4 regions of the Nonomuraea sp. NPDC052116 genome follow, and region 4 is predicted to be linked to each of the others. Evidence: riboswitches for the same ligand, from Rfam matches in the RefSeq annotation. Region 4 holds a riboswitch; each other region holds the start of a gene.

Region 1 (7,466 bases), on a different contig from region 4:
GATCACGGCCCAGAACACTGGCCCATCCGGCCTGTCGAACATCCGCTGGCGCTCCAGCCGGAGATCCACTCTTCTGGAGATCTCCTCGGCCCCGATTCCCGCCGATCCGGCGGTCACGACGGCCCTTGCGTACTCCTTGGTCTGCAGCAGTCCTGGCACGAACTGGACTTCGTAGGTCCTGATCCTGGCGGCGGCCTCTTCAAGGCCGACGTACGCCTGGAACCACGTGGGCAGGACATCGTTGAACCGGTGCCACCAACCAGGCTCGTTGGCGGTGGCGACCAGGTCGAGTACGGCGGAGCGGGCCTGCTTGTCGACGACCCCGTAGAGGGTCAGCAGGTCCGCCACGTCCCGTTCTTTGAACCCCACTCGGCCCAGCTCCATGCGGCTGATCTTGGATTCGGAGCCACGGATGAGATGGCCCGCCTCCTCACGAGTGACGTTCTTCGCTTCCCTGAGCTTGCGCAGCTGGGAGCCCAGGAGGATGCGCAGCGCCGTCGGTCCGGAACCCGGCTGGTTCTGCGTCACTTTGCCTCCTATCAAGGTCCGCACACACAGTGACACCACATTGCCGGGTATGACAAGGTCTCAACCCCGTGTCCGATTAGCAGAGTTATGCCCCAAAACGCCGCTTGCTACTGCACAATGCAAGTGCACGTGCATTTGGGTCTTGCAGGTGCAGCGATCGTGACCCATGATGGCTTAGTGCATATTGGGCCAAACATGCACTAAGTCGGACTGAACGGGGAGGTATCGGCAGCATGGTGGAGGATCCTCTGGCCACTGCCGATGCATTGCAGATCACCCGTGACGTGGGCTTCGACCACCTGCTCATGGGTGGCAAGCCGTACACGACCTCGTGCCCGTTGCCCTTTCAGGCCGACTCCGTGAAGACGGCCAGGGACGTGACCCGCTCGACCCTGAAGGGCTGGGGCCTGCACGAACTCAGCGACGACGCCGCGCTGGTGGTGTCGGAGCTCGTGACCAACGCGGTGCGCTACGCGATGTACGCGGCGGGGCGGCGGGAGATCGAGCTCTTGCTGATGCGCGTACAGCCGCACGTGCTGCTGGCGGTGGCCGACCCCAGCGACGAGGTGCCGCGCCCCAAGGAGCCGGACTTCATCTCGGAGAACGGGCGCGGCCTCTACATCGTCGAGACCTACAGTCAGTGCTGGGGCTGGGACCCGCTGGCCCGGGGCGGCAAGGCCGTGTGGGCGCTGTTCCGCACCGAGCCCTGATCATCGGTCTCGTTACTCTCCGGTCACCCCGTCGATGCGCTCGCGCAGCAGATCCGCGTGACCGTTGTGCCGCGCGTACTCCTCGATCATGTGGATGAGGATCCAGCGATGGGTGCACTCCTGCCCTCTGTGGTCGCCGACGGCGTCCAGCGGCCTGGCGTCCGAGATGGCGCGGGCGCGCTCGATCTCCTCTTCCCACGTGACGAAGGCCTCCTTGACGGAGGCGGCGTCCACTTCCTTGAAGTCGGCGTCGTTGTCGCGGTCCTTGTCCCACAGCTTGGGGAGGTCCTCGCCGTTGAGCACCCGGCGGAACCAGGAGCGTTCGACGTTCGCCATGTGCCGGACCAGGCCGAGCAGGGACATGGTCGAGGGTGAGACGGAGCGCAGGCGCAGCTGATCGTCCGACAGGCCCGCGCATTTGACGGCGAGGGTGCCGCGGTGCCATTCGAGCCAGTTGTTCAGCGTGGTCCGCTCGTCGCCGGTGAGAGCGGGCGGGATCCGGGTGTCAGTCATGATGTCCGACCTTATCCAGCTCAGTACATCGAGATGTGGACGTGGTCGTAGTGGTTCTCGGTGACGCTGCCGCGGTCCGACATGGCCCGCCAGCCCGAGCCCATGTTGATGCGCTGCTTCCAGATCACGTACTTGACGCCGAGCTTGCCCTTGTTCTTGAGCGCCCAATCCGCGATGCGGTCGCCCAGGGCGTTGTTGATGGCCGCGGGCATCGTGCCGCCGGTGCTCATCATGAAGTCGCAGGCCCGCCCGAGCGGGTGCTCGCCGCTGGAGCCCGAGCGGAAGCAGCCCACCGTGAACGGCAGCTTGAAGTTCTTGGCCAGCTCCGCCTTCATCAGCCGCGTACGGGCCGTGATGTTGTCCGAGCCCGAGGGCAGTTCCGGTGCCCAGCTCCCGTCGGACTTGCGGCCGGGACCGAGCGGCACGAGGTCCTGGAGCTTCTTCTTGATGTCGTCGATGATGTCCTCGGCCTCGGAGCGCTGTTCGGTCACGTCCTTGGCGTCCACGCCGATCTGGGTGGCCAGCGCGGCGGCCTCGTCGGAGGCCTTCTTCTTGTCGTCGCGGGCCTTGGCCACCCCTTGGACGAGGGCCTGCTGCTCGGCCGTCAGCTGCTCGAGCAGGGCGGCGCCGCCGCCGCTCTGGACCATCAGGACGGAGGGCAGCGACGGGTCGTGGTTCTGGTAGCGCATCCTGGCGAGGTCGCCGACCCGCTGCTCGGCGGCGGCCAGGGTCTTCTCCGCGGCCGCCAGCCGCTCCTTGGCCGCCTTGGCGGCCGCCTGCGCCTTGGCCAGCTCGACGCGCTTGAGGTTGTACTTCTCGATGAGCTTGTCGATCTTGCTGTTGAGCTGCTTGAGCTGGGCGCGGAGCTCGGCCTCCGACGGCTTGGGGGCAGCCGAGGCCGCGGTCGCCGGCAGGAGGGCGACGGCTGCGGCGGCGACGAGGCCGATGGCAAGAGTCGCGGGGGACGGAGCCGCCACGTGGATGTTCCTCTCCCTCTGCCGGCCGGGTTAGCTGACGGGTTCGGGCTGGGAGCTGCGTGCCCTACCACCGAAGTGGATTCACCCCAGGTGCGGGTGGGTCCCCGGCTCCCGGGCGACTCGCCCGGGATTAGGCGTGTGCCTGCTGTTACGGCCAGGCACAAAAGGGATATTAGTGGTAGATCACGAGTAACGCGACCCCCATTAGAAATCTAATAGTGATCTACCTGTGATCGAAGCATCCGGGCGGCCTCCTCCGGCAGCACGTCGTTCACGAACGCGCCCATCGCGGACTCCGACCCGGCCAGGTACTTGAGCTTGCCCGGCGCCCGCCTGATGCTGAACAGCTCCAGGTGCAGGTAGCCGAGCTCGCGGTCCTGCCGCACGGGCGCCTGGTGCCAGGCCGAGATGTACGGCATCACCACGCCGAACAGGTCGTCGAAGGCCCGCAGCACCGAGGTGTAGAGGGGCGCGAACGCCGACCGCTCCTCCTCCGTCAGCGCGGCCAGATCGGGCACCTGCCGGTGCGGGTAGATGTGCACCTCGTACGGCCACCGCGCGGCGGCCGGCACGAACGCCGTCCACAGCTCGTTGGCGGCCACCACACGCGTCCCCGCGGCCCGCTCGGCGGCCAGCACGTCGGCGAACAGGTTCCCCTTCGTGTAGCGCCTGGCGGCGGCGAGCTGGAGCCTGGTCCTGGGCGTGACGTACGGGTAGGCGTAGATCTGGCCGTGCGGGTGGGCCAGCGTGATGCCGATCTCCTCGCCCCGGTTCTCGAAGCAGAACACCTGCTCCACGCCCTCGATCCCGGACAGCTCGGCCGTCCGGTCGGCCCACGCCTCCATGACCAGCTCCACCTGGCCGTCGGAGAGCTGGGAGAACGACGACGAATGCTCAGAGGTGAAGCAGACCACCTCGCACCGCCCCACTCCCGGCCGGACCTCACTCAGGCCCCCCACGTCTGTATAAGTCCCGAAATTGGTGGAGAAGGAGGGGAATCGGTTCTCGAACACCACCACGTCGTAGTCGTACGCCGGGATCTCCGACGAGCGCGTGTCCGACGACGGGCACAGCGGGCACTCGTTCGCCGAGCCGGTCGGCTGGAACGTGCGCGTCTGCCGGTGCCCCGCCATCGCGATCCATTCCTCGGTCAGCGGGTCGTAGCGCAGCTCGGAGGCCACCGGCCGGGGGTCGAGGACCCGCCGGTCGATCGCGCTCCGGTCGGCGTCGTCCCGCTGATCGAAGTAGATCAGCTCACGGCCGTCGGCCAGATGGGTGATGGTGCGCTTCACGAGCCCTCCGCGATGATCAGTTCTCCGGCCCGTTCGGCCAGCTCCATGCGTGCGTCCTCAGGCAGCCCCGCGTCGCTGACGACCACGTCGGCCTCGGTCAGCTCGGCGATGGTGCTGATGCCGACCGTGTTCCACTTCGTGTGGTCGGCGGGGATGACCAGCCGGTTGGCGGCCGCCACCAGCTCCCTGTCGGTCTCCGATTCCAGCAGGTTGGGGGTGGTGAACCCGGCCCGCACGCTCATCCCGTGCACGCCGAGGAACAGCGTGTCCACGTGCAGGCGGCGGATCGCGGCCACAGCCACCGGGCCCACCAGCGCGTCGGACGGCGTGCGCACGCCGCCGGTCAGCACGACCGTGCGGTCGGAGCGCGGGTTGCGGTGGAAGACCTCGGCGACGGGGATCGAATTGGTGATCACCGTCAGCTCGGGGACGGCGATCAGATGGCGGGCCAGCGCCCACGTGGTGGTGCCCGCCGAGAGCGCCACGGCCGTGCCAGGCCGGACGAGGCCGGCCGCGCGGCGCGCGATGGCCTCCTTCTCCTGCTGCTGGCGGGCCGACTTGGCGGTGAAGCCCGGCTCCTCGGTGGAGCCGGGGCCGAGGGCGGTGGCGCCGCCGTGCACCTTCTCCAGCAACCCGCGCTCGGCCAGCACCTCGAGGTCCCGACGGATGGTCATGTCGGATACGCCCAGCTCGCGGACCAGGTCCGCGACCCGGACGCCGCCGTTGCTGCGCACGCGTTCGAGGATCGTCTGCTGACGCTGCTGTGCGAGCACGCCCGCTCCTTCCAACAGATTCCACCAAATTATGACACGGAATTGTTGGGGAATGTTAGTTCGCGTGCTGCGCTTGCGCTGGTCAGCACGGGCGGGGAGGCTCGTGGCGTAGCCGATCATTGGCCCGATCACCGGAGGCGAGCTTATGGCCAGGCGCTCACGCAAGGGCAAGGCACGCAAGAAGAAGAAGGCGAACCACGGCAAGCGCCCCACGGCGCGTTGACCGGGTGGCCGCCTCTTCCGGCGGCCACCCCGCTTTCAGCCCGGCAGCTCGGTCAGGGCCTGCTCGATGCGGTCCTGCGGCAGCGTGTAGTCCTCCAGGTGCCCGGCCAGGTAGCGGTCGTACGCGCCCAGGTCGAAGTGGCCGTGGCCGCAGAGCGCGGTCAGGATCACCTTCTCCTCGCCGCTCTCCTTGCACCGCAGGGCCTCGGCGATCGTCTCCGCGAGCGCGTGCGTGGGCTCCGGGGCGGGCACGATGCCCTCGGTCCTGGCGAAGCGGACACCGGCCTCGAAACACTCGCTCTGGGCGCGGGTGACCGCCTCGAACAGGCCCAGCTCGTACATGTGCGACAGCAGCGGCGACATGCCGTGGTAGCGCAGGCCGCCCGCGTGGATCGGGTCGGGGATGAACGCGTGCCCCAGCGTGTGCATCTTGAGCAGCGGCGTGAGGCCCGCGGTGTCGCCGAAGTCGTAGGCGTACACGCCGCGCGTGAACGACGGGCAGGCGGTCGGCTCGACCGCCCTGAACACCGTCCGTATCCGCCCGGCCAGCTTCTCGCGCAGGAACGGGAAGGTGAGGCCGGCGAAGTTCGAGCCGCCGCCGGTGCAGCCGATGACCAGGTCCGGCATCTCGGGCAGCTGTTCCAGCGCCTCCTCGCCGATCACGGTCTGGTGCAGGAGCACGTGGTTGAGTACCGAGCCGAGCGCGTACCGGGCGTCGGGCGTGGCGGCGGCCACCTCGACGGCCTCGCTGATCGCGATGCCCAGGCTGCCGGGCGAGTCCGGGTCGTCCGCCAGCACCTTGCTGCCCGAGCCGGTGACGGGTGACGGGCTGGCGTGGACGGTGGCGCCGTACACCTGCATGAGAGAGCGGCGGTACGGCTTCTGGTCGTACGAGGCCCGCACCATCCAGATCTGGCATTCGAGGTCGAACTGGGAGCAGGCGAACGCCAGGGCCGACCCCCACTGCCCGGCGCCCGTCTCGGTGGTCAGCAGCCGCACCCCTTCGCGGGCGTTGTAGTACGCCTGGGGCACGGCCGTGTTCGCCTTGTGCGACCCGGCGGGCGAGACCCCCTCGTACTTGTAGTAGATCCTGGCCGGCGTATCGAGGGCCTTCTCGAGCCGGCGCGCCCGGATCAGCGGCGTCGGCCGCCAGAGCCGGTAGACGTCGAGCACCTCTTGCGGGATCGGGACGAACCGCTCACCGCTCACCTCCTGACCGATCAGCTCCATCGGGAAGAGCGGCGCCAGGTCGTCGGGCCCCACGGGCTCGCGCGTCGCCGGGTGCAGCGGCGGCGGAGGCGGGGCGGGCAGGTCGGGAACGATGTTGTACCACTGGCTGGGGATCATCGCCCCAGTCTGCGCCGCTCACGCTCCGTGTTCCAGCATCACGCGTCGCGGGTCATGACGGCGAGTCTGCGGGGATGATCGGCCCTGACCACGACGTCGGCCGCCCGCTGGGGGCGGGCCTCGCGCTCGTACCGCTCGTACGCGGGCAGCCGCCACCACTCGTCCTCGGAGGTCCCGCGCTCCAGCGCCCCCGCCGACAGCCACACGTGCACGCTGACCTCGAACGCCAGCCCCCGTCCCAGCAGCAGCGTCCCGTCCACGATCAGCACCCCGCCCGGGGGCAGCTCCTCGTACGGCACCCGGTACGCCCGGTCGACACGGCTGTCCCAGAGGCGCGGCAGCACCCGCCCCGAGCCGCCCTCGTCCAAGGGCTCCAGCACTTCCCTCTGGAGCGCCTTGACGTCGAGCCAGTCCTCGTAGAAGGCGTCCGGATCGGTCCTGCCGTGCTCCAGCCGCAGGGACGCGGGCCGCAGGAAGTCGTCCGCCGACACGCGCAGCACGGGCCGCCCGCGCAACCGGAGCGGGGCGACGAGCTCGTCCGCCAGCGTCCCGGGACGCGCCGCCGCAGCTCCGTCCACGGCCATCCGCACCCACCCCGGCCGTCCGGCGACCCGTTCGGCCAGCTCCTCGACGAGGCCGTCCCGGGAGATCGCTCGCGCGCGCATGCCTACGATCGCAGGCCCGCCACGAACCGGTCCATCTCCGCGGTCACGTCCCTGAGGATCTCGACCGATCGGACCGGGTCCTCGAAGGCCTCCAAGCCGTGATCGGCGCCGGGGACCTCCAGGTACGGGTGGCCCAGCCCACGCGCGACCTCCCCGTCCCAGAGCTTGTCGGCGCTCCCGCCCACCAGCAGCGTGGGCGCCCCGGTGCGGCGCAGCGCCTCGACGAGGGCCTCATGCCTGAGCAGCGGGGTGAGCCAGATCGCGGGCAGCTCCCGCTCGGCGGCCAGCGGCGCGGCGAACGTGCCGAGCGACTTGCCGACCAGGAGCAGGCGCTCGGCCCGCTCACCGTCGAGCGCCTGCCGGGCCTGCTCCATGACCCAGCCGGCCAGCTCCCCCGCGTCCTGGGTCGCCGGCGACTGCCACCAGACCTCCAGCACAG
Region 2 (7,466 bases), on a different contig from region 4:
GAGGCGCTGCGGGCCTTCGACATCGTCTACGCCATCAACAAGGGCAGGAACGGGCTGGAGCTGCTGTCCGTGCTCGTCACCGAGAACATCGTGGGCGAGGCCAGCAGGATCGGGTTCGGCTCGGCGATCGCGGTGATCCTGCTGGTGATCTCGCTGGGGTTCATCGTCACCTACCTGTCGCAGATGTTCAGGGAGGAACGATGACGCTCACGGCCCCGCCCGCCGCTCCCCCGGCCCAGGAGCGGCGCGCGCCGTCCCGGCGTCCGGTGCGGCCGCTGCGGATCCTGCTGCACGCCTTCCTGACGCTGGTGGCCCTCGGGTGGCTGCTGCCGCTCGCGCTGGCCGTCTACGCGTCGCTGCGCCCGTACGAGGAGACCGCCCGCCTGGGCTACTTCTCGCTGCCCGAGCACCTCACGCTCGGCTACTACGGGCAGGCGTGGTCCCAGGCCGAGCTGCCCCACTACTACCTCAACACGTTGATCATCGTCGTGCCCGGCGTGCTGATCACGTTGTTCATGGCGTCGTTCACGGCCTTCGCCATCGCGCGGCTGCGCATTCCCGGGCGCAGGGCGCTGCTGATCGTGTTCACCGCCGGGAACCTGCTGCCGCCGCAGGTCCTCATCACCCCGCTCTACACCCTCTACACCCTCGTCCCGCTGCCCGCGTGGCTGTCGGACTCGCAGTCGCTCTACGACTCCTACCTGGGGCTGATCCTCGTCCACGTGGCGTTCCAGTTCGGCTTCTGCGTGTTCGTCATGGCGAACTTCATGCGCACGATCCCCGAGGAGATCACCGAGGCGGCGCTGGTGGACGGGGCCTCGGTGTGGAAGCGGTACTGGCGGCTGACGCTGCCGCTGTGCCGTCCGGTGCTGGCGGCGCTGTCCACGCTGCAGTTCACCTGGATGTACAACGACTTCCTGTGGGCGCTGGTGCTGATGTCGTCGGGCGACAAGCTGCCGGTCACCTCCGCGCTGAACAACCTGCGCGGCCAGTTCTTCACCGACTACAATCTGCTGGCCGCCGGGTCGGTGCTGGTGGCGCTGCCCACGCTGATCGTCTTCCAGCTCCTGCACAAGCAGTTCGTCGCCGGTCTGACGCTGGGGGCCACGAAGGGTTAGAGGGGGCTAGAGGAGATTGCGGAAGCGGGCGGCCACGTGCTCCCACGCCCAGTCGCGGGCGATCCAGTCACGGCCGCCCGCGCCCATCTTGCGGGCCTTGTCGGGGTCGGTCAGCAGCTCGACGATCGCCTGGGCCACCTCGCCCGGGTCCTCGCCGTCCACGACCAGCCCCGTCTCGCCGGGCCGCACGGCGTCGGGCGCGCCGCCGGACGCGCCCGCCACCACCGGCAGCCCGGTGGCGGACGCCTCGAGGAACACGATCCCGAGCCCCTCCACGTCCACCCCCTTCCACCGGGTACGGCACGGCATCGCGAACACGTCGGCGGCGGCGTAGTAACCGGGCAGGCTCGCGGCCGGCACCGTGCCGGTGAACCTGATCGACTCCCGCCCCGCCGCCAGGCGTTCCAGCGTCCTGCGGTGGGGGCCGCCGCCGACCAGCAGCAGCACCGCCTCCGGCACCGAGCGCAGCACCCGGGGCCAGGCCCTGATGAGCTGGTCCTGGCCCTTCCTCGGCACCAGCCGCGACACGCACACGACCACCGGCCTGCCGTCCAGGCCCAGCTCCGCCTTGGGCGCGTCGGGCCGGAACTGGCCGACGTCCACGCCGGGCGCCAGCCGTACGAGCTTGCCCGGCGGGACGGCGGCGACCAGGCGGCCGCGCGTGTACTCGCCCAGGTACGTCACCACGTCGGCGTGCTCGCCGATCCTGCGCAGCACGGCGCGGAAGCCCGGCGCGCTCGCCCACGACGCCTCGTGGCCGTGGGTGAGCATCACCACGCGCCGCGCGCCCGCCCGGCGCAGGCGAGGGGCGAGCAGCCCGAGCGGCGCCGCCGCCCCGAACACCACGGTCTGCGCGCCGTGCTCGGCCACCAGCCTCGCCGCCCTGCGGGCGACGGCCGGCGTCGGGAGCATGAGCCGCGTCGGATGCCGCACGATCGGGAACGGCTGGAGCTCGTCGAACTCCTCGCAGCCCGGCCAGGCGGGCGCGTAGACGACCACGCCCGGCGTGCGCAGCGCGAGGCCGTGCACGAACGACTGGATGCCGCCCGGCCTGGGCGGGAAGTCGTTCGTGACGACGAGCACCTTGGGCCCCGCACCCGGCGTCGCTCCTGCCGCCGCGCTTGTCACCGCACGGGTCGCCGCGCGGGTCGCCGCACGTGTCACTTCACGTGTCACTTCACGGGGACGCCGTTCAGCTTGGCCCATGCACGGGCCATCGCGATGCGCTCGGGGCTGGAAGGATGGGACGCATAGAGCACATATTCCACCGCATCCGGCGACAAGTCGGAAATATTGGTGACTGCCAGGCGTTTCTGCATCGCTATGAACGTGGCCGGATCGTGCGTGAGGTCCAGCGCGTGCAGGTCGGCCCTGGCCTCGATGTGGCGGCTGATCAGGTTCTCGGCGGGACTCATGAGCAGTGAGCCGAAGGTCATCAGGCCTATGACCGCGCCGACCGCGCGCGGATCGCCCAGGCCTGTGACGCCGGTGCGGCGGCGTACCAGGCCGAACACCCAGGACAGCAGGATCGCGCCCAGCGCGGCGCCCAGGGCGCCGATGAACGTGCCGTAGAGCACGTCGTCGGTCTTGGCGTGGCCCAGCTCGTGCGCCACGACCAGCTCGACCTCGGCCTTCGGGGCCTTGAGCAGCGTGTCGTAGACGACGATGCGGCGCGTGGCGCCGAACCCGGACACATAGGCGTTCAGCGCCGTCGTCCTGCGGGAGGCGTCGGCGACCAGCACGTCCTCGACCGGCACGCCGTCCCGCTTGGCCATGTCCAGGAGCTCGGTGCGGAGCTGGCCCTGCTGCATGGTCGTGAAGTCGTTGAACAGCGGCTCGAACACCACCGGGTAGACGAACGACGCCAGCACCGTCAGCGCGAACGCGCCCACGGCGGCCGGGATCCACCACCGCCTGAACCTGCGGGCCAGCGCCACGAGCACCAGCAGCATCAGGCTGAGCATGAACGCGTCGACGCCTATGTTCTTGAGCCGGTCGCTTGCCCAGGACCCCCAGGTCTGGATGGACAGGCCGTAACCGCGCAGCAGCGTCTCGCCCCACATGGCGATCGGCAGCTTGATCAGCTGGGTGAAGAGGGTGATGACCACGACGCCCAGCACCACGCGGAGCCACCAGGGGCCTTTGAGCCACGCCACCAGCTTCACGCCGAACGGCGTGGCGACGAGCAGCCCGGCGATGATCAGCGTGAGGGCCAGCGAGAGGTAGGCGGGCAGGGTGCTGGCCGCGTCGAACGCCTCGGACCTGGCGATCTGCGCGGCGGTGAAGTCGCGGGCCGGGTCGGGCGGTCCGGAGGTCAGGAGGTGCCAGGGGGTGCTGAAGGCGGCCACGGCCGCGATCACCAGGCCGAGCAGCACGGCCGCCACCGCCGCCTGCCGCCTCAGCCGGCGCTCGCCGTCGGACTCCGGCGGCCCTCCCCCGTTCACGGACACACCCTCACTCTGCCCCCGTCTTCCGCCCCCGCTCTCCCCCTTCACGAACACCCCGCCACCGGCCACCGAGCCCGCGCTCTCCCCTTTCACGGACGCGCCACCCCCGGACGTCGGGCCGACGCCCTCCCCCTTCACGGACGGGCCACCTCCCGGCATCGGGCCGGCGCTCTCCCTCTTCATTGACGCGCTCTCACCGTGACCGCGCGCCTCGCCACTCAGAGCCGTGGCGCCTCCGGCCTCCTCACCCTCCTTCGACGCCTCTTGCGACGCGTCGTCCACGTTCCGCCGTTCGCTCATCTGCCTCCCCCTCACGCGAGCCGGTCTCGCACGTAGTCGCGCCACCGTGCCGTCAGCGTGGCCGCGGAGAGGCCGAGCGCGGCGAGTGCTCGGTCTACGCCGCCCGCGCGGGCGTCACGGTAGAGCCTCACCAGCGTCCCCTCACCGAACCGGTCAGCCAGGAAGCGACACGCCAGCCAAGCCTCCTGGTACGCCCGGGCGAGCCGGACGGGGTCCCGCCCGTCAGCCGCGAAAGCCGCAGGTCCGGGCAATTCCCTCGGCAGCCTCCCGGCCCGCACCTCGGCGGCGAGCTCGGCGGCCGCGGTCCTCACGGGGAGTCCGGAGTCGCGATAGCCGACGTAGTCGGCGAACCCCTCATAGAGCCATGGGGGCAGGCGGTCGGTGCCGGCGACGACGTGGGTGAGCTCGTGGGCGAGTACGACGTCCTTGCCGGTGGAGTTCAGCCTGGCGAAGAACTCGGGAACGATGATCACGCGCCCGCGATCGGCCACCGCCGCCAGCCCGTCGACCCGCCCCACCCCGGCCAGCCCGGCCGCCTCGGCGGCGGACGAGGGAACGACTACGAGCGGTCGTACTGACCTTCCGAGCACCGCCGACACCCGCTGCCCCGCCCGATCAGCCCTCCGCGCGATGTCGCCGAGCTCGGCGGGGGTGATGTGCCGGCCGACGACCACGGACCGCGCCCCACGGACCACGACCTCGCCGTCACCCCACAGGCCGCGGACTTCGGCGGGAAGGATGGGGGAATCGGGGGTGGGGGCGCTGGCGGGGGTGACGGCGAGAAGCAGGACGGAGACGATCGCGGCCCGCCGATTCACCTGCCCTGACACGATGCCCGATCGTAGCCGCCCGCCGGCCCTTGACCGGCCACTCCGCACCCCCTTGAGAACCGCGCGCCCTTGAGAACCGCCCACCCGCACCGCATGCGGTGGCTGCGCGCCAGAGGACCGCACACCGCGCGCCATCGAACGGGGAGCCTGGCCCGCGAGCCGAGGGTCATTGGACCGAGGGTCGTGGGGCCGTGAGCCGTGGCGCGGGAAGCCGTGAGGCGGGTGGGGTGGGTGGGTGGGGTGGGGTGGCTGTTTTGAGGGGGTGCCGTTGCGGTGGGTGCGTTGTGCGGGTCAGCGGGCGTCTCCCTGGAGGCCCTCAGCCAGGTGCGGCGGGTGGCGCCGCCCGTGCTCCGCCGTAAAAAATGAAAGCAACAATGGGAGAGCCCCGCCCGGAGGAGCCGGGCGGGGCTTCTTCACATGCCGGGACGGACAGCGCCGACGAACGACGCCCGCCGCCATCCACTCAGCTTGTCGATGCGTACCCGTTCGCCTGTCCGAGGCGAGTGGACCATCTTGCCCTTGCCGACGTACATGCCCACGTGGCCGAGCCCCCTGAAGAACATCAGGTCGCCGGGCCGGAGGTTCCGCCACGAGACCTTGTTCTTGCTGCGGGCGAACTGGCTGGCCGCCACGCGTGGGAGCTTCACCCCGGCCTTCTTCCAGGCGTACTGGACGAGGCCGGAGCAGTCGAACGAACCGGGGCCTGTGCCTCCGTACCGGTACGGGTCACCGACCTGGTTCTTGGCCACGGAGACCGCCTTGCGGGCCTTCGCCTTCTGACGGGCGACCTTGGCCGCCCTCAGCGCCGCGGCCGAGGTCGTCTTCGAGGTTCCGGCGGTTGCGGCCGCCTTGGTCGTCGAAGCCGAATCGGTCGTGGCAGCCTGAGCCGTTGGGGCATGGAGGATCGCACCTCCGGCCGTCACGGTCATCGTGAGCGCTACGCCACTCAGGGCAATGCGGGACAGACGGGGGTTATGCAGGGAGGTAGACAGGATTTCTCCTTGACTCTTCCACGAATGCCTACCGGGTTAGCTGACGGATTCGGGCCTGGAAGTCGCCCTACGGCGCGATGTGCGCGCCGATTCACCCCCTGATCCCTGGGGAACTGGGATCGCTGGGTCCCCGGCTCCGTGCCTCCTGGCTGCACGGATTCGGCAGGCCAACCGTCCCGACCAACGTGTTGATATGGGGACATTTGGGCGGTTGACCAGCGGATCTTTATCTGTCTCACACCGGGAGAGACCGGTGCGGGTTCGCGGGGGACATGGCTTGTTCACCGCGACGTCGCCAGAAGCTACGCCGAAGGGTCAAGGATCGGCAAAGCGGGACACCGCCTGTAAAGATCAGATAGTGGAGTCAGTAAGGAGGGAAATCCCTGCTGGAACACCAGGTTCCGTTATCGAAATGTGACGCTGCTCACATTTGATTTCGCGCCCGTTTGTCAGGCCCCAAATGTCGTGTTTGTCACACTTGTTGTGGCTCGTCAGGCGTGCTGGATCGTTCCCATCACTCATCAACCGAACCTCGTTCGGTTGATGCGATCAACGATTCGGCGTCGTAGCTACGGGCGGATGGCGCCCACGAGGCGGCCGCCGTACGACGAGAGTTTGACGACCTTGACCACGTCGCCCGTCTGCGGCGCGTGAACGATTTTCCCGTCGCCGGCGTAGATACTGACGTGACCCAGGCTCGAGCTGAAGATGAGGTCCCCCGGCTGGAGGGCGCTCAGTGAGACCTTGCGGCTCGCGCCCCAGGCCCACTGCTGCCAGGTCGTGCGCGGCAGCGACACGCCCGCGGCGCGCCACGACGCCTGGGTCAGGCCGGAGCAGTCCCAGCCGCCCGGGCCCGTCCCGCCGAACACGTACGGCTTGCCCACCTGGGCGAAGGCGAAGCGCAGGACGGCGGCGGCGTTGCCCGAGGCCGGGCCCGTGTACTGGATGCCGACGCTGTTCGGGTTGCCGGGGTTGTAGGCGCCCAGCTTCTTCAGGAGCTTCTTCTGCTCGGAGATCAGCTTCATGATCTCCGAACGCTCCTTCTCGACCCCGTCCCGTTCCCGGTCGGCCGCCTCCAAAGCCTCCTCCGCCTTGTCGCGTTCGACCTTCAGCCCGCGGTTCTCCCGGTCGAACGCGGCCAGCTTCTCCGCCCGCTCCCGCGAGAGCTGCCCGGCCAGCGCCAGGCTCATCAGGAAGTCGTCGGGGCGGTCCGCACTCACCAGGCCGGGCAGGGAGGTCACGTCGGTGCCGAGCTTGTAGCTGTCGACGGCCATGCCGATCACCTGGGCGCGCAGGTCCGCGACCGTCGCCAGCTTGGTCTTGTAGCGGTCGTTCAGCTTGGTGTAGGCGCCCTTGGCGGCCTTGTACCGCTCGGTGGCCGTGTTGAAGCGGTCGACGACCTTGTCGGCCTTGTCGTTGAGCTTGTCGAGCTTGGCCTTGGCCTGTCCGAGGGTCGGCCGGGGATCGGCGACGGCGGCTCCCATGGGGGACAGGACCAGCCCGAACGCGAGACCCGCGGCCACCGGCACCCTGCCAAACCTCACTGTGTCGCCTCCCAGGGATGATATCTGGGGCGAATAGTACAGAAGTGGCGGGTGAGGTCACACGCTATCCACCCAATTCGTAATATCCCTGGCACAGCGCGGCAAATCCGCCCGTAAGGGGTGCAGGTAATCTAGGCCCGGCCCAGCCTGCGCAGCAGCAAGCCAGACGGAACGGGTCTGGCTCCCATCCGCCTGACGGACTCGGCCACCTCGCGGTCCGACGACACCACGGCCA
Region 3 (7,466 bases), on a different contig from region 4:
GCAGAACTCCGTCAGCGCGCACTGAAGGTCGTCCCCGGCGGCATGTACGGCCACCTCAACGCCGCCCTCTTCGCCCCCGGCTTCCCGCAGTTCTTCGAACGCGGCGAGGGCTGCCGCCAGTGGGACGTGGACGGTCGCGAGTACATCGACTTCATGTGCAGCTGGGGCCCGGTCGTGCTCGGCCACCGCCACCCACGTGTGGAGGAGGCCGCCGCCCGGCAGGCCGCGCTCGGCGACTGCCTCAACGGCCCCGGCCCGATCATGGTGGAGCTGGCCGAGCTGCTGGTGGACACCGTGCCCAGCGCCGACTGGGCGATGTTCTCCAAGAACGGCACCGACGCCACCACGCAGGCGCTCATGGTCGCCCGCGCCGCCACCGGCCGGACCAAGGTGCTGATGGCGCACGGCGCCTACCACGGGGCGGACCCCTGGTGCACGCCCTCCCTGGCGGGCACGACGCCCAACGAGCGGGCCGACCTGGTGGAGTTCACGTACAACTCACTCGAGTCCTTGGAGACCGCGGCGGCGACCGTGGAGGGCGACGTGGCGGCGATCATCGTGACGCCGTTCAAGCACGACTCCTTCGAGGACCAGGAGCTGGTGGAGCCCGCCTTCGCGCGGGGCGCCCGCGCCCTGGCCGACCGGCTCGGGGCCGCGCTGGTGATCGACGACGTGCGGGCCGGGTTCCGGGTCGACCTGCGGGGGTCCTGGGAGCCGTACGGGGTGCGGCCCGACCTGACCGCCTGGTCGAAGGCCATGGCGAACGGCTACCCGATCGCCGCCGTCACCGGCACGGACGCGCTGCGCGGACCGGCGCAGACGCTGTACTCGACGGGGTCGTTCTGGTTCTCGGCGGTCGCCATGGCGGCGGCCAAGGCGACCATCGAGACGCTGCGCGACACGGACGGCATCGGCGCCATGGAACGCGCGGGCACGCAGCTCCGCGAGGGGCTTTACGCGCAGGCCAAGTCCCACGGGTTCGTGGTGAACCAGACGGGGCCCGTCACGATCCCGTGGCTCAGCTTCGACGGGGACGCCGACCTCTCCGTCGCGATGTGGTGGAGCGACGCCTGCCTGCGGCACGGGGTCTACCTGCACCCGTGGCACAACTGGTTCATGTCGGCCGCGCACACGGAGGCCGACGTGGCCAGGGCGCTGGAGGGCACGGACCAGGCGTTCGCGGAGACCCGTGCCCACTTCGGCTAGTCGGCGGTGAGCTTGCTGATCTCGGCCACGACGGACGGCCAGAGCGGGCGCGGCAGGTCGTGGCCCATGCCCGGGTAGGTCACCAGCCGGGCGCCGGGGACGGCCGCGGCCGTGGCCTGGCCGCCCGCGACCGGAACGAGCTGGTCCGCCTCCCCGTGCAGCACCAGCGTGGGCACCCGCACCCCGGCGAGCCCCGCCGTGCGGTCGCCCGAGGCCATGATGGCGGCGAGCTGCCGGGCCGTCCCGCCGGGGTCGAAACAGCGGTCGAACGCGAGTCCGGCCAGCAGGGTGATCCGCTCGCGGTCCAGCTCGTATCCGGGCGAGCCGATGACCGACCAGGTCCGCACCGCCTGGGCCTGGACCGCATCGCGGTCGGCGGGGGGCGCGGCCATGAGGGTGGCGAGCGCGGCCTCGGTGGGCGGGGCCGCCGAGGGGCCGGGAGTGGACATGATCGAGGTCAGGGTCAGCACCCGGTCCGGGTGGCGGATGGCCAGCGCCTGGGCGATCATGCCGCCCATCGACGCCCCGACCACGTGGGCGGCCGGCCAGCCCAGCGCGTCCATGAGTCCCGCCGAGTCGTCGGCCAGGTCGTCCAGCAGATACGGCGAAGGCGCCCCCATCGCGGGAACGCCCTGGTCGTAGAAGTGTGTGGAGAGACCGGCGTCGCGGTTGTCGAACCGTACGACGTGGTGTCCCTGGTCCGCCAGCAGCGCGCAGAGCCCTTCATCCCAGTGGATGAGCTGCGCGCCGAGCCCCATGATGAGGAGCAGGGGGCGCCCCTCGTGCGAGCCGAAGCTCTCGTAGGCGATTTCGATGCCGTTCGCGGCTACGCGGGTGGTCACGAGGACCAGAATGACATTCTGGTCCAGGTCCGTAAAGTTCAGCCCTTGAGAAGATTGCGGACGCGGTCGCTGGCGAGCACCACGCTGCCGCCCACCGCGGCCACGGCGCTGGCCACGACGGCGCCCGTGCTGGCGCTCCACTCTCCGGCCTCGCGCGCAGGCGGCGGCACGGCCGCACCGGCCGCCGGGGGCTCGGCCGGGTTGTTGTCACGCTCGGACCAGGCGCCGGTCGAGAACGGGACCGGGTAGTTCTTCTTGCCGGGACCGTTGCCCCACTTGGTGATGACGTAGTCGACCTTGATGTGCCCCTGGCCGCCGACGCCGTCGACGCCGAGCGTCTCCATGTTGAACGAGCCGCCGGTCAGCTCCGCGAACGTCTTGCCGTCCAGGTCGAGCATGACGCCGTTGTTGGAGGGCACGCCCGGGCCGCGGTCGCCGACGAAGAAGGGCAGCTTCTTGCCGTCGTGAATCACGTATCCCTCGGTCATGAGCGGCCAGCTCGGGCTGGCGGCCAGACCTTTCTGCATGGGCTTGCCGCTGGCGGGCAGACCGGTGTCCCCGGCGCGGCCGGAGGAGTCGTCCCAGAAGTACGAAGCGGTGGTCGAGCCCTTGAGCAGGACCTTCTCGTCCGTGTTGGAGTCGGCGTGGGCCGCGGTGCCGGCGATGGTGAGCGCGCCGACGGTGGAGGCGGTGAGCAGAGCGAGGGTACGCAAACCAGAACGTGCAGACATGAAAAGTACAGTCCTTCGCGAGGGGGCAGGGAGATTGCGCTCGCTTGAAAAAGGGCGTAGCAGGGGAAAGCACCTGACGGGGGAAAGCTACGCGGAGCGCGAAACGAGCCTGGAGAAGGGACCGCTCAGAGGGCGGCCGTCATCACGCTGTATGGGTGTTCTACGTGATCATTCAAGTTCTGCATATGTCCTCTCCATCTCGCCTACCGGGTTAGCTGACGGGTTCGGGCGGTGGAGTTGCCCTACCGACACAAGGTCGGATTCACCCCAGGGAGGTGGGTCCCCGGCTCCCGAGTGATCGGGATTAGGCGCCAGTCGGCTGGTTCCCTTGTGTGGTCCACGCCACCGGCTGGTAAGTGGGCATCACTCTAACCACGTATTCCGGACAAACACAAACAGTTCGTCATGAATCGGTGTAAAGATCTACCTGCCTCCGGCATAGAGAAAGGGGGCACGGCATTGCCGTACCCCCTTGAAATTCCCGGCCTCAGCCGCCGCTCTTGCGCCTGAACGATCTTTTACTCGCAGCCGGACCGTGCGCCCCGTGGATCTTCGATGGGTCGCCGCCCTTGCCACCCGCGCCCGAGTCCGCGTGCTGGTTACGCTTGCGCTCCAGCGCCTCGCGGAACTTGCGCTTCATCTCGTCCTCGGGAGTCTCGCTGACTTCCGGCTCCGGTGTTTCCGCCATGAGGACCTCCATGGTGTTGGGGACTATCACAGCTTCGCATGGCCCCGCTTATGACGCGAAACTGGCCTCAACCCTGCTCTGCGGCGTGGCGGGCACCTCCAGCCGCCTGGCCGGCATCGCCACCAGCGCCACCAGGGCGAGCAGCGCCCCCGCCACTCCCAGCGACGGGATGACCGCCGCCGCGGCGGAGGCGTGCGCGGCGGCCAGTCCGTGCACGGGCGCGTCCGCCGTGACCGTCGAGGTGTAGAGGGTGCCGCCGACGGCCAGCGCCACGGAGCCGCCGATCTGGCGGAAGAAGGTCAGGTTCGCGGAGGCGACGCCGATGTACTGCGGCTCGACGGACTGCTGGGAGGCCACGGTCAGGCCGGACAGCATCGGGCCCATGCCCAGCCCGATCAGCAGCATCCAGCCGGCCAGCAGCAGCCCGTCGGTGTGCGCGGTCAGGTTCAGGCAGAGCAGGGTGCCCGCGACGAGCAGGAACGGGGAGGCGACCAGCCACGGCTTGTAGACCCTGGTCCTGGACATGAGCGCGCCCATGACGACGCTGCCCAGGACCATGGCCAGCGTCATCGGGTAGATCCTCAGCCCGGACTCGGTGGCGCTGACGCCGAGGGACTGCTGAAAGTAACGCGGCAGGAACACCACGCCGGCGTACATGCAGAAGGCCGTGAAGAAAGACGTGACGTTCACGAGCGTGTAGGTGCGGTTGCCGAACAGGTGCATGGGCATGATCGGGCTGGCCGCCCGCCTCTCGACCAGCACGAACACCGCCAGCAACGCGGCCGCGAGCACGATCGGCCCGGCCACGGCGGCGTCGGTCCAGGTGTTGCCGTCCAGGCCCTTCTCCGTCAGGCCCAGCAGCAGCGCGCTGATGGCCACGGTGGAGACCGCGATGCCCGCGTAGTCGGGGCGCCCGCCGCCGCCCACGCCCGGCCGGTTCGGCAGGCGGCGCGCGACGATCGCGATCAGCACGAGGCCGATCGGCACGTTCACGTAGAAGGCCCACCGCCAGGTCGCGTGGTCGGTGAACAACCCGCCCAGGAACGGCCCGGCCAGGTACGTCAGGCCCATCACGCCGCCGAGCGCACCCTGCACGCGGGCGCCGTTCGTACCCGGAGGGAACATCTCCATCACCAACGCCATCGACAGCGGCAGCAGCGCGCCCGCGCCGAGCCCCTGCAGCGCGCGGAACGCGATGAGCTGCGGCATGTCCTGCGCCGCCCCGCACAGAGCGGACCCGGCCACGAACACCACCATCCCGATCAGCAGCAGCGCCTTCCTGCCGTGCTGGTCGGAGAGCCGGCCGTAGAGCGGCACGGTCACCGTCGAGGTGAGCAGGTACGCCGTCACCACCCAGACGTAGAGCGTCGTGCCGCCCAACTCGGCCGTGATCCGCGGTAACGCGGTGCCGACGATCGTCTGGTCGAGCATCGCCAGGAACATCCCGCCGAGCACCGCGAGCAAGAGGAGCCCTTGAGGCTTCATGCCATCATTCACATGTGAAGACTGATATGTAAGTCTTGACATGTCAAGTCTTCGATATGCTGGCGCGCATGTCCCTTCGGATCGCGCTTCTCGGGCTGCTCGAGGCCGTCGGCCCGGCGAGCGGGTATGACCTGGCCAAGAAGTTCGAGCACTCGCTCAACCACGTGTGGCAGGCCGGGCACACGCAGATCTATCCCGAACTGGTGAAGATGGCGGCCGACGGCCTGGTGGCGGCCTCGTCGGAGGGCGCGAGGGGGCGCAAGATCTACACGATCACCCCCGAGGGGGCGCGGGAGCTGCACACGTGGCTGGTGGAGCACGAGCCCGTCTTCGTCGTACGCAACGAGACCGCGCTGCAGGCGTTCCTGCTGCCGCTGCTCTCCACGGAGGAGGCGATCGCGGTGGTCGAGCGGATCAAGACCGGGTACGAGGCGCGGCTGGTGGTCCTGGGCTGCCAGCGCGAGGACGGGACCGGCCACTACGCGCTGCGGCTCGGGCTGGCCCAGGTCCGCACCGGCATCGAGTGGGCCGAAGAGACCCTGGCCGCCCTCAGGAGCCGCTGAGCCCGCCCGCTCAGGTAAAGGGGAACCACTCCGTTCCTGGTGTTGCGTTGGAGCGGCCCAGGAAATAGACCCGGCATGCCCGCCACGATCGCCACGTCCGCAGTCGCGTCATGAGTCTCCTCGGCCGCGACCTGGCGATGGACCTCGGGGGCTCCCGCACGCGGATCTACGTCAGAGGCAAGGGCATCGTGCTCGACGAACCCTCCGCGGTGACGATCGACGGCCGTACCGGCAAGGTCATCGGGTACGGCGCGGACGCGACGGGCGAGGAGATCTGCCGGCCGGTCAGCGGCGGTCTGCCGGCCGACGGCGACCTCGCCCTGCGGATGGTCAAGCACTTCCTGGGCAAGGTGCACCGGCGCCCGCTCGCCAGGCCACGCCTGATCATGGCGCTGCCCGACGGCTCCACGCCGATCGAGCGGGCCACGCTGCGCGACGTGGCGTACGAGGCGGAGGCCAGGCAGATCCGGCTGATCCCGCACTCGCTCGCGGCGGCGCTCGGCGCGGGCCTGCCGGTCCGCGACTACGTGGGGGGCATGGTGATCGACATCGGGCGCGACTCCGCCCGGATCGCCGTGCTCTCCGGCGGGGAGGCCGTGGCCACGACGGCGGTCCCGGGCGGCGGCCGGGCCGTGGACCGGGCCATCGCCCGCCTGGTCGAGCACGAGTACGGCCGCACGATCGACGAACGCGAGGCGGAGGCGGCCAAACACCAGGCCGGCGCCGACGGGAATCCCGTTACCGTACGCGCCAGAGACCCCGAAACCGGTCAGGAGCACGATGTGCGGCTGCCCGTGGAGCGGATCCGGGAGGCGGCCGGTCCGGCGATCGAGTCCATCGTGTGGGCGGCCAGGGAGACCGTCGAGCGCTGTCCCGCCGAACTGATTGGCGACCTCGGGGAACGCGGCGCGGTGCTGGTGGGGGGCGGCGCGCTGCTCGCGGGGCTCGCGCAGCGGCTGCGGGAGTCCCTGGGCATGCCGGTACGGCGGGCGGAACGGCCGCTGGAGTGCGTGGCGCTCGGCCTCGGCACCTGCGTGGACGACCTGGGACTGCGTGCCCGGCTCCGCCGGCGCCGTTGATCATTCTGTTTTCGCCTTTTTGGTGGAGGGCCCCGGACGATCTCGGATATGGTCCGATCGTGCGCGCCTGCCGTCACGGCTTATCCGCGGTGCTCCTCTGCGTCGCGGCGATGACGGCCTGCACGGCGGCGGCCGAGCTGCCCACACTCGAAGACGCCGCCCGGCAGCTCGACTCCGACGGCGGCGCCCTGCTCAGCTCCGCCGGCCTCCGGCTGTCGACCGAGTCGCCGGTGGACGACGACTCGTGCGTGCCGGGGCAGGTGCGACGGTACTTCCGCGCCGAGAGCGACCTCGCCTCCGCCTCCTCGGGGCTGCTGGATCTGCTCCAGGAGATGGGGTACGACAAGGTGGTCGACGACCTGGACCTGCGGGATGGGGATCAGGACGTCTCCGTGCTGCGCAATCCCGAGACACGGCTGACGTTCGAGCTGACCGTGCTCTCCGGCGACCGGCCCGGCGTCCGGATCATCGGCAAGACCACCTGCTACGCCACCGACTGACACCACCCGGCCCCTTGGGTCCGCCGCCGGGAGGGCCTCAGGGAGTGGACAGGGCCTCGGTCGGGGAGAGGCGGGAGGCGCGGATGGCGGGGTAGAGGCCGGCCGCGGCGCCGATGGCCAGGGTGGCGGCGAGGCCGCCGACGGTGGCCCAGGCCGGGACCACGGAGGGCCAGCCGCTGTACAGCGCGTACCCCATCGTGACACCCGTCCCCAGCAGGATCCCCCCTCCCCCGCCAAGCGCCGACAGAAGCAGCGACTCCGCCAGGAACTGGGTGCGGATCTGCCCCCGGGTAGCCCCGAGCGAGCGGCGGAGGCCGATCTCGGCGCGGCGTTCCAGCACCGAGATGACCATCGTGTTGGCCACCCCCACCC
Region 4 (7,466 bases):
CCATATCCCCTACCCTTTGTTCTTGTGAGCGACGAACTTCCCGAGCAGATGCGCATCCGGAGGGAGAAGCTCGACCGCCTTCGCAGCGAAGGCGTCGACCCTTACCCGGTGAATTTCCCCCGTACGGCCACCAACGCCGAGGTCCGGGAGAAATACCAGGGCCTGGAGCCCGACACCGCCACCGGCGACACGGTCGCGGTCGCGGGGCGCGTCATGCTCAACCGCGTGGGCGGCAAGCTCTGCTTCGCCACGCTCCGCGACGGCGGCGCCGACCTCCAGGTCATGATCTCGCTCGACAAGGTGGGCGAGGACTCGCTGGCCGCGTGGAAGCGCGACGTCGACCTGGGAGACCACGTGGGCGTGACCGGCGAGGTCATCACCTCGCGGCGCGGCGAGCTGTCCATCCTCGCCGACAGCTGGCAGATCACCGCCAAGTGCCTGCGTCCGCTGCCGGAGAAGCACGTCGGGCTCACCGACCCGGAGGCGCGCGTCCGCCAGCGCTACGTCGACCTCATCGTCAACGACGAGTCGCGGAAGATGGCCCGCCTGCGCAGCGCCACGGTGCGCGCGGTGCGCGACTTCTGGCACGAGGAGGGCTACCTCGAGGTCGAGACGCCCATGCTGCAGCCCATCCACGGCGGCGCGGCGGCCCGGCCGTTCAAGACCCACATCAACGCCTACGACATGGAGCTCTACCTTCGCATCGCGATCGAGCTCTACCTCAAGCGGCTCGTGGTCGGGGGCATCGAGAAGGTCTTCGAGATCAACCGCAACTTCCGCAACGAAGGCGCCGACTCCACGCACAACCCCGAGTTCACGATGCTCGAGGCCTACGGCACCTACCTCGACTACAACGACATGGCCGACCTGACCCAGCGGATGTACCAGAAGGCCGTGGTGGCCGCCCTGGACACCACGGTGGTCGTCCACGACGGGGTGGAGGTCGACCTCGGGATCGCCCGGTGGCCGCGCATCACCCTGTACGGCGCGGTGTCGGAGGCCGTGGGCGAGGAGATCACCACCGCGACCGGCCTGGAGGAGCTCCGCAAGATCGCCGATCGGCGCGAGATCCACTGGGACCCGAAGTGGGGCCAGGGCAAGCTGGTGCAGGAGCTCTTCGAGGCCCTGGTGGAGCACACGCTCGTCCAGCCCACGTTCGTGATGGACTACCCGCTGGAGACCTCGCCGCTGACCCGCCAGCACCGGGACAACCCGCTGCTGACCGAGAAGTGGGACCTGATCGGCTTCGGCACGGAGCTGGGCACGGCCTACTCCGAGCTGATCGACCCGATCGAGCAGCGCCGCCGCCTGGTGGAGCAGTCCCTCCTGGCCGCCGGGGGCGACCTCGAGGCGATGCAGCTGGACGAGGACTTCCTGCAGGCCCTCGAGTACGCGATGCCGCCCACGGGGGGCATGGGCGCGGGGATCGACCGGATGATCATGGCCTTCACCGGCAAGAACATCCGCGAGACCATCCTGTTCCCGCTGGTCAAGCCCACCCACTGACCCGCGTCCCGCCGCCGTCGTAGAGCGCCCGCCCCGGGCGCTCTACCCTCTCCTGGTAAGCAGCGATCGGGAAGGGGTGCGCGGATGGCCACGAAGACGGCGGCGGAGCAGCGGGACGAGGCCAGGCAGGTCTTCGACGCGTACTTCGCCGAGTGCCCCTCCAGGAAGCTGCTCGACACCCTCAGCGACAAATGGGTCACCCTCCTGCTGACCGCGCTGGCGCCAGGCCCGCGCCGCTACAGCGACCTGTCCCGGCGCATCGCGGGCGTCAGCCAGAAGATGCTCACGCAGACCCTGCGCGGCCTGGAGCGTGACGGCCTGGTCTCGCGCACGCTCACCCCTTCTGTGCCGGTACGGGTGGACTACGCGCTCACTCCGCTGGGCGAGGGCCTGATGCCGTTGGTGGCCGCGATCAAGAGCTGGGCCGAGGCGCACATGGAGGACGTCGAGGCCGCCAGGGACCGCTACGACGCCGCCGGCGCCTGAGCGATCACCGCCGTCGCGAATCCGGCTTCCGGACCGCCCGGTTTCCGATCCGAAGCCGCTTGTAAGCATCGCGTCAAGGCCGCGGAGGCGCGGGTCAGGGAGCGTACGCGGTGCCCCGGCCACCCCTGTGATCCCGCCGGGCACGCGCACCCGGAAACGAGGCCGCCCGGCCCGGCGGTCAGAGCAGGACGCCCGCCACGCGGCGGGCCGCCGACCTGAACCCGTGGCGGCAATTGCCATAGCGGATTGATCCAATTGCCTTAATCAACTGCCTGACCTGGGTTGGCGGATCGTGTGGGTGTGCAGCACAAAGCGAGCGATTGGTGGCTTGCCGTGGGCCGGAAAGATCGCGCCACGGACGCGTGTCCCGCGATAACGCGGGTATCGATCATGCGGAATATCCATGGCGAACTGATCGAAAACCGGAACGCTGGTCAGGGCCATTCCGGAAGCCCCAATGTGATCACTCTGCGTTCTGACATATCGCGAGTGCGTCATATATAGCGGATCATGTCAATAGCGCTCGTCAAGTGCGGCGATTGTCATGCTTGACGACCTTTCCACGATGCGTTTACCGTCTGCGAGGAGCGGCTTTGGCCCGTCTGTGAGGTCCAAGTTCTTGCTGTTGGGGGGAGGGCTCCCGATGGATGTGCTCACTGAAGGCGTTGAGCTCAGCCATGCTGATTTGGCGCTGCTGGCGGAGTTGGCCAAGGGAGTCACGGTCGATCGGGTGGGGCGGCGGCTGGATATCAGCGGGCGCACGGTACGACGAAGATTGCGCGGCATCTGCGACCGCATAGGCGTGGCCACGGCCATCGAGGCCGTGGCCTGGGCAGCCCGCCGCCAGCTGATCTAGCCGCGGCGGACCGCCGGGGTGCGGGCTCAGTCGGCGATGCGCACCGCGCCGGCGAACGGCCGCCGCGCGATCGACGCGATCCGTACGACGTCACCCGTCTGCGGGGCGTGCACCATCATGCCGCCGCCGATGTAGATGCCCACGTGGTGCAGGTCGCTGTAGAAGAACACCAGGTCACCCGGCCTGAGTTCCTCGCGCGAGACGTGCCGGCCGGCCGTCCACTGGTCGCCGGTGTAGTGCGGCAGCGAGATGCCCACCCGCTGGAACGCCGCCATGACGAGCCCGGAGCAGTCGTACGAGCCGGGGCCCTCGGCGCCCCAGACGTACGGCTTGAGCTGCTGAGTGAGCGCCCACCGCGCGGCCTCCGCGGCCTTCCCCGAGCCCGGGATCGGCAGGTTGACGCGCACGGCCCGCGTGCCGGGCCGCCCGGCCTCGCCCAGAGCCCGGCTGAACAGGCTGCTCTCGACCTTCGTCACCAGCTTGGTGATCTTGTTGCGCTTGGCCTCGAGGTCCGTGACGAGCTTCTGGACCTCGTCGATGCGGGCCGTGGCGCTCTCCTTGGCACGGGTGGCCGTGTCCATCGCCTTGGTGAGCTGGTTGATCTCCTCGCCCTGCTCGGTCTGCAGCGCGTACGAGGTCGCGGCGCGGTTGAGGAAGCCCTCGGGGTCGTCGGAGGTGGCGAAGGCGAGGGTCTTCAGGCCGCCCGTGATGTAGGCGTTCTGGGCCAGTGCGACGGCTTTCGAGCGCTTGGCGGCGAGATCCGTCTCGCTGCTCGTCAGCGTCTTCTCCGCGGCCTCGGCGGCCTTCTTGGCGGTCTTGAGCTTCTCCCGCTGGCCGTTGTACTGCTCGGTCAGCGTCTCGATGTCGGTGTGCAGCTTCGTGGCCTGGTCGGCGAGCTCTTTCAGCGAGGGCTCGGGATCCGCGGACGCCGAACCGACGGGGATGGCGAACAGCAGCGCGGCGACTGTGAGACTCACCACACCTACGCGGCGTGCTCGCCGGGCCCGTTCCGGAGGGCGGGCGTGCTTGCCCGCCGACTTCCCCCCACCGCTGAGCGTGGGCTTCACCAACCAGCTCCTCTCGTCGACGCCTACCGGGTTAGCTGACGGGTTCGGGCCGGAGCAGCCCTACCGAAAGACTCGGATTCACCCCAGTGGTGGCGTCGGAGGTCGCCACCGGCGGTTCCCCGGCTTCTCTTGCGAGAATTGGGCGGGTCTCCCGCGCGACACGCGGGAAACATTGTCGCTGGACACTAATGCACTCCGGGTTCGTGCTCAACCAGAACTGCCAAGTCTGTAGAGGTTTCACAACCGAAGGGTCACAAGGTGATCTCGTGGGCACCCGTGCAGAAGAGGCCCTCCGCCCTATTTGTCCGCGCTTTCGGCGGGCGCGAGCTGGCCGCGCGGTCCCGTGCCGATCTGACCACGAGATGTAACAAGATGGGCCGAGACATGGGAGTTAGGGCTGAGCCGTAATGAGATCTGTACCCTGGAGAACCATGGAGCAGGTGGCCGAGCTGACAGTGCCCGAGACCGCGGTGGTGGTCCGGCGTGCCCGCACGCCCGATGTGCGCACGGTCAGACGCCTGGTGGACACCTACGCGGGGGCGGGGCCGCGGCTCCTGGAGAAGGCCACGGTGACGCTGTACGAGGACGTACAGGAGTTCTGGGTGGCCGAGCGAGACGGGCAGGTCGTCGGCTGCGGCGCGCTCCACGTGCTCTGGGAGGACCTCGCCGAGGTCCGCACGGTGGCGGTGGATCCCGAGTGCCGGGGGATGGGCGTCGGCCACCGGATCGTCTCCGCGCTGATCCAGCAGGCTAAGGATTTGGGTCTGCGACGTGTATTCTGTCTTACTTTTGAGGTCGACTTCTTCGCGCGACTCGGGTTCCGCCCGATTCAGGGCACGCCGGTCTCACCTGAGGTCTACGCCGAACTGCTGGCCTCGTACGACGAGGGTGTTGCCGAGTTTTTGGATCTTGAACACGTCAAGCCGAACACGCTGGGAAACACCCGCATGCTGCTCCACCTGACATCGGGTGACGTGGACCTTGACCAGATGGAAAGGTGATTGTTGATACCTATGTCGATACGTTGGGCAGCACAGGCATGTGTCCTGACACGTGCCACATGCGCACTCGAAGCGAGGTGACACGGTGAGCACCGGACAGCCGCCGTATCCACAGGACGAATCCGGCGACAACTCTGCGCCTCCCTATTACGGGCAGCAGAACCAGGGCCGCCACCCCGGCGAGCCCGACCCGGACGCGACTGTGATCGGCTACCGGGCGGACGACGCCTATGGGCAGCAGCCCCCGTACGGTCAGCAGGGCTATGGCCAGCAACCCCAGTACGGACAGCAACAGCAGCACGGTCAGCAGCAACCCCAGTACGGACAGCAGCAGTACGGCCAGCAACCCCAGTACGGCCAGCAGCAGCAGTCCCAGCCTGACTACGGCCAGCAGGCCCAGTCCCAGCAGGGCTACGGGCAGCAGGGCTACGGCCAGCAGCAGTACGGCCAGCAGGGCTACGGCCAGCAGCCGCAGTCGGGTCAGCAGGGCTATGGCCAGCAGGGCTACGGCCAGCAGCAGCAGTCCCAGCCCGGCTACGGCCAGCAGGCCCAGTCCCAGCCGGGTTACGGGCAGCAGCCGCAGTCGGGTCAGCAGGGCTATGGCCAGCAGTACGGCCAGCAACCCCAGTCGCAGCCGGACTACGGCCAGCAGCAGTACGGGCAGCAGCCGCAGTCCCAGCCGGACTACGGCCAGCAGCAGTACGGGCAGCAGCCGCAGTCCCAGCCCGACTACGGCCAGCAGCAGTACGGCCAGCAGGGCTACGGCCAGCAGGGCTACGGCCAGCAGCAGCAGTCCCAGCCCGGCTACGCACAGCAGGGCTACGGCGACCAGCAGTACGGGCAGCAGCAGTACGGGCAGCAGGGTTACGGGCAGGCGCAGCAGTACGGCCAGCCCGGCTACGGCCAGGCCTACGGCCAGCCCGGGCCCGTGGGCGTGCAGCCGCCCGGCGCGCCGGCACCGCTGGCGGAGTGGTGGCAGCGCCTGGTGGCGAGGATCATCGACGGGGTCATCTTTGGCGTCATCTACACGCTGGTCTCCATCGTCATCGGCCTGCTCACGGTGAGCTACAACTCCACCACGGGTCTCACCAGCGGATTGCTGGGCAGCTTCGTGGCGAGCATCCTTAACGCGCTACTCCTGGCCCTGATGTACGTCGGTTATGAGTACTTCCTGACCAAGATGAATGGCCAGACGGTCGGCAAGATGGTCATGGGGATCAAGATCGTTCAGGTCGGCGCAGGAATGCCGCCCGGCGGTCTGGCCAACGATGTGGCGCTCAAGCGTGCGGGCGGGACCTGGGGCTGGTATGCCCTCGGCCTCATCCCGTTTGTCGGAGCGCTGTTCGGCGCCGTGGGCGCGGGTCTGAACGGTGCCTCCCAGCTCTGGGACAAGCCGCTGCAGCAGACGTTCGCGGACAAGTTCGCCAACACCGTGGTGGTGAAGATCAAGTAGTCCAAGCGTCAGGTAAAAGCAGGGGCCGGCTTCGCGTCGGCCCCTGTTTTGTGTGCACAGGCCGTACCAAAATGGGGAACCTGAGCCGCTGATGACGCGAGGTGGGGGTTATGGCCGGGTCGCCGCCGCGGGCGGACGCGCCGCCCGCGGAATGGTGGGAACGGCTCGCCGCCCGGGCGATTGAGGCGTTCGTCTTCGGGGTGCTCTATTACATTCTGTTCATCGCGCTGTGGGGCGTCTTCCGGACTGTAGGGATGCTGGAGGCGTTCGCCGGCCGGCTGCCCGGTGTGTTCGCCTGGCTGGCGGCGGGGCTGGCTTATACCGGCTACGACTGGTGGGCCCATTACCGGCGCGGCAGGACGTTCGGCAAGGCGATCATGGGGATTCGCCTGGCGCCGCCCCACGTGGCCTCCAGGGCGCTGCTCAAACGGGCCCTGGTCTATCCGGGCCCCGTCATGCTGATGGGCATTCCCGTGGCCAATCTGGTGGCCGGAATGCTCCTGTTCTGCGTGGGGCTGCTCATCCTGATCGACAAGCCCCTGGAACGCGGGCCGCATGACAGGCTGGCCGGAACGCGTGTGGTAAAAGATCTTCGCTGACCCATCCCGTGCCTGGCAGGAAGCCAATTCCAAAAATTTTCTCTTGATCCGGTAAGGAGCCTGGAGAGACTGGCATTAGGCTATGGGGCATCCGGGTCGCCGGATGTTGGTGCCCTGCGAGGCGCAGGGCATCTGTGCGCCGCTATGGTCGGGTGCGAACGGTAGTCACCTGGCGCGTCGTGAGGGCCGCAACGCCCCTCCTGGGCGCGCTCCCATCCGCATAATGCGCCCCTGAAACCCCGCAAGCCGTGGAGGCGAGGACGAATGGAAGCCCTTACAGACGTATTGTCAGCGCTCATCCCCCCGGCGGTGGTCGGGGGTGCCTTCATCTTTGGCGTAGTGAAGTTGGTCCGGTCCGAGGCCCTGGGAGGCCGCCGAAACCGCGAGGATCCGGTCGACGGGCAGAACTGATCGGCCAGTCAGCCGAATCCCCGCTGCGCTGAATTGTCTCCGCGCCTTTCCGGGTATATGTTTGGGCAGGCGAATGAAACAATGCTC

The links. Region 4 has a riboswitch for cyclic di-AMP ahead of AB0L65_RS16065 (C40 family peptidase). Riboswitches for the same ligand answer to the same signal wherever they lie in the genome.
Region 1: it holds a riboswitch for cyclic di-AMP, as region 4 does, so the genes downstream of both, AB0L65_RS18490 (hypothetical protein) here and AB0L65_RS16065 (C40 family peptidase) in region 4, are expected to answer to the same signal.
Region 2: it holds a riboswitch for cyclic di-AMP, as region 4 does, so the genes downstream of both, AB0L65_RS28875 (C40 family peptidase) here and AB0L65_RS16065 (C40 family peptidase) in region 4, are expected to answer to the same signal.
Region 3: it holds a riboswitch for cyclic di-AMP, as region 4 does, so the genes downstream of both, AB0L65_RS21760 (hypothetical protein) here and AB0L65_RS16065 (C40 family peptidase) in region 4, are expected to answer to the same signal.

Annotation. Positions count from the first base shown of each region.
Region 1 covers NZ_JBFAWA010000008.1:391,261-398,726, reverse strand. The annotation lists gene AB0L65_RS18505 (helix-turn-helix transcriptional regulator) at 1-528, opposite strand, end outside; gene AB0L65_RS18500 (ATP-binding protein) at 762-1,238, shown strand; gene AB0L65_RS18495 (DinB family protein) at 1,251-1,751, opposite strand; gene AB0L65_RS18490 (hypothetical protein) at 1,772-2,728, opposite strand; cyclic di-AMP (ydaO/yuaA leader) riboswitch at 2,734-2,875, opposite strand; gene galT (galactose-1-phosphate uridylyltransferase) at 2,941-4,020, opposite strand; gene AB0L65_RS18480 (DeoR/GlpR family DNA-binding transcription regulator) at 4,017-4,793, opposite strand; gene AB0L65_RS18475 (TrpB-like pyridoxal phosphate-dependent enzyme) at 5,052-6,362, opposite strand; gene AB0L65_RS18470 (uridine kinase) at 6,401-7,027, opposite strand; gene AB0L65_RS18465 (hypothetical protein) at 7,030-7,466, opposite strand, start outside.
Region 2 covers NZ_JBFAWA010000016.1:66,366-73,831, reverse strand. The annotation lists gene AB0L65_RS28900 (sugar ABC transporter permease) at 1-204, shown strand, start outside; gene AB0L65_RS28895 (carbohydrate ABC transporter permease) at 201-1,118, shown strand; gene AB0L65_RS28890 (glycosyltransferase family 4 protein) at 1,125-2,201, opposite strand; gene AB0L65_RS28885 (M48 family metallopeptidase) at 2,291-3,562, opposite strand; gene AB0L65_RS28880 (hypothetical protein) at 3,877-4,695, opposite strand; gene AB0L65_RS28875 (C40 family peptidase) at 5,109-5,624, opposite strand; cyclic di-AMP (ydaO/yuaA leader) riboswitch at 5,698-5,862, opposite strand; gene AB0L65_RS28870 (NlpC/P60 family protein) at 6,257-7,231, opposite strand; gene AB0L65_RS28865 (NYN domain-containing protein) at 7,363-7,466, opposite strand, start outside.
Region 3 covers NZ_JBFAWA010000010.1:237,924-245,389, forward strand. The annotation lists gene AB0L65_RS21750 (aminotransferase class III-fold pyridoxal phosphate-dependent enzyme) at 1-1,206, shown strand, start outside; gene AB0L65_RS21755 (alpha/beta fold hydrolase) at 1,203-2,048, opposite strand; partial or broken gene AB0L65_RS21760 (hypothetical protein) at 2,300-2,665, opposite strand; cyclic di-AMP (ydaO/yuaA leader) riboswitch at 2,965-3,100, opposite strand; gene AB0L65_RS21765 (DUF5302 domain-containing protein) at 3,267-3,467, opposite strand; gene AB0L65_RS21770 (MDR family MFS transporter) at 3,516-4,952, opposite strand; gene AB0L65_RS21775 (PadR family transcriptional regulator) at 5,021-5,515, shown strand; gene AB0L65_RS21780 (rod shape-determining protein) at 5,626-6,594, shown strand; gene AB0L65_RS21785 (hypothetical protein) at 6,654-7,094, shown strand; gene AB0L65_RS21790 (ABC transporter permease) at 7,132-7,466, opposite strand, start outside.
Region 4 covers NZ_JBFAWA010000007.1:274,548-282,013, reverse strand. The annotation lists gene lysX (bifunctional lysylphosphatidylglycerol synthetase/lysine--tRNA ligase LysX) at 25-1,506, shown strand; gene AB0L65_RS16075 (helix-turn-helix domain-containing protein) at 1,591-1,992, shown strand; gene AB0L65_RS16070 (LuxR C-terminal-related transcriptional regulator) at 2,636-2,848, shown strand; gene AB0L65_RS16065 (C40 family peptidase) at 2,875-3,825, opposite strand; cyclic di-AMP (ydaO/yuaA leader) riboswitch at 3,921-4,070, opposite strand; gene AB0L65_RS16060 (amino-acid N-acetyltransferase) at 4,347-4,916, shown strand; gene AB0L65_RS16055 (RDD family protein) at 4,969-6,369, shown strand; gene AB0L65_RS16050 (RDD family protein) at 6,480-6,968, shown strand.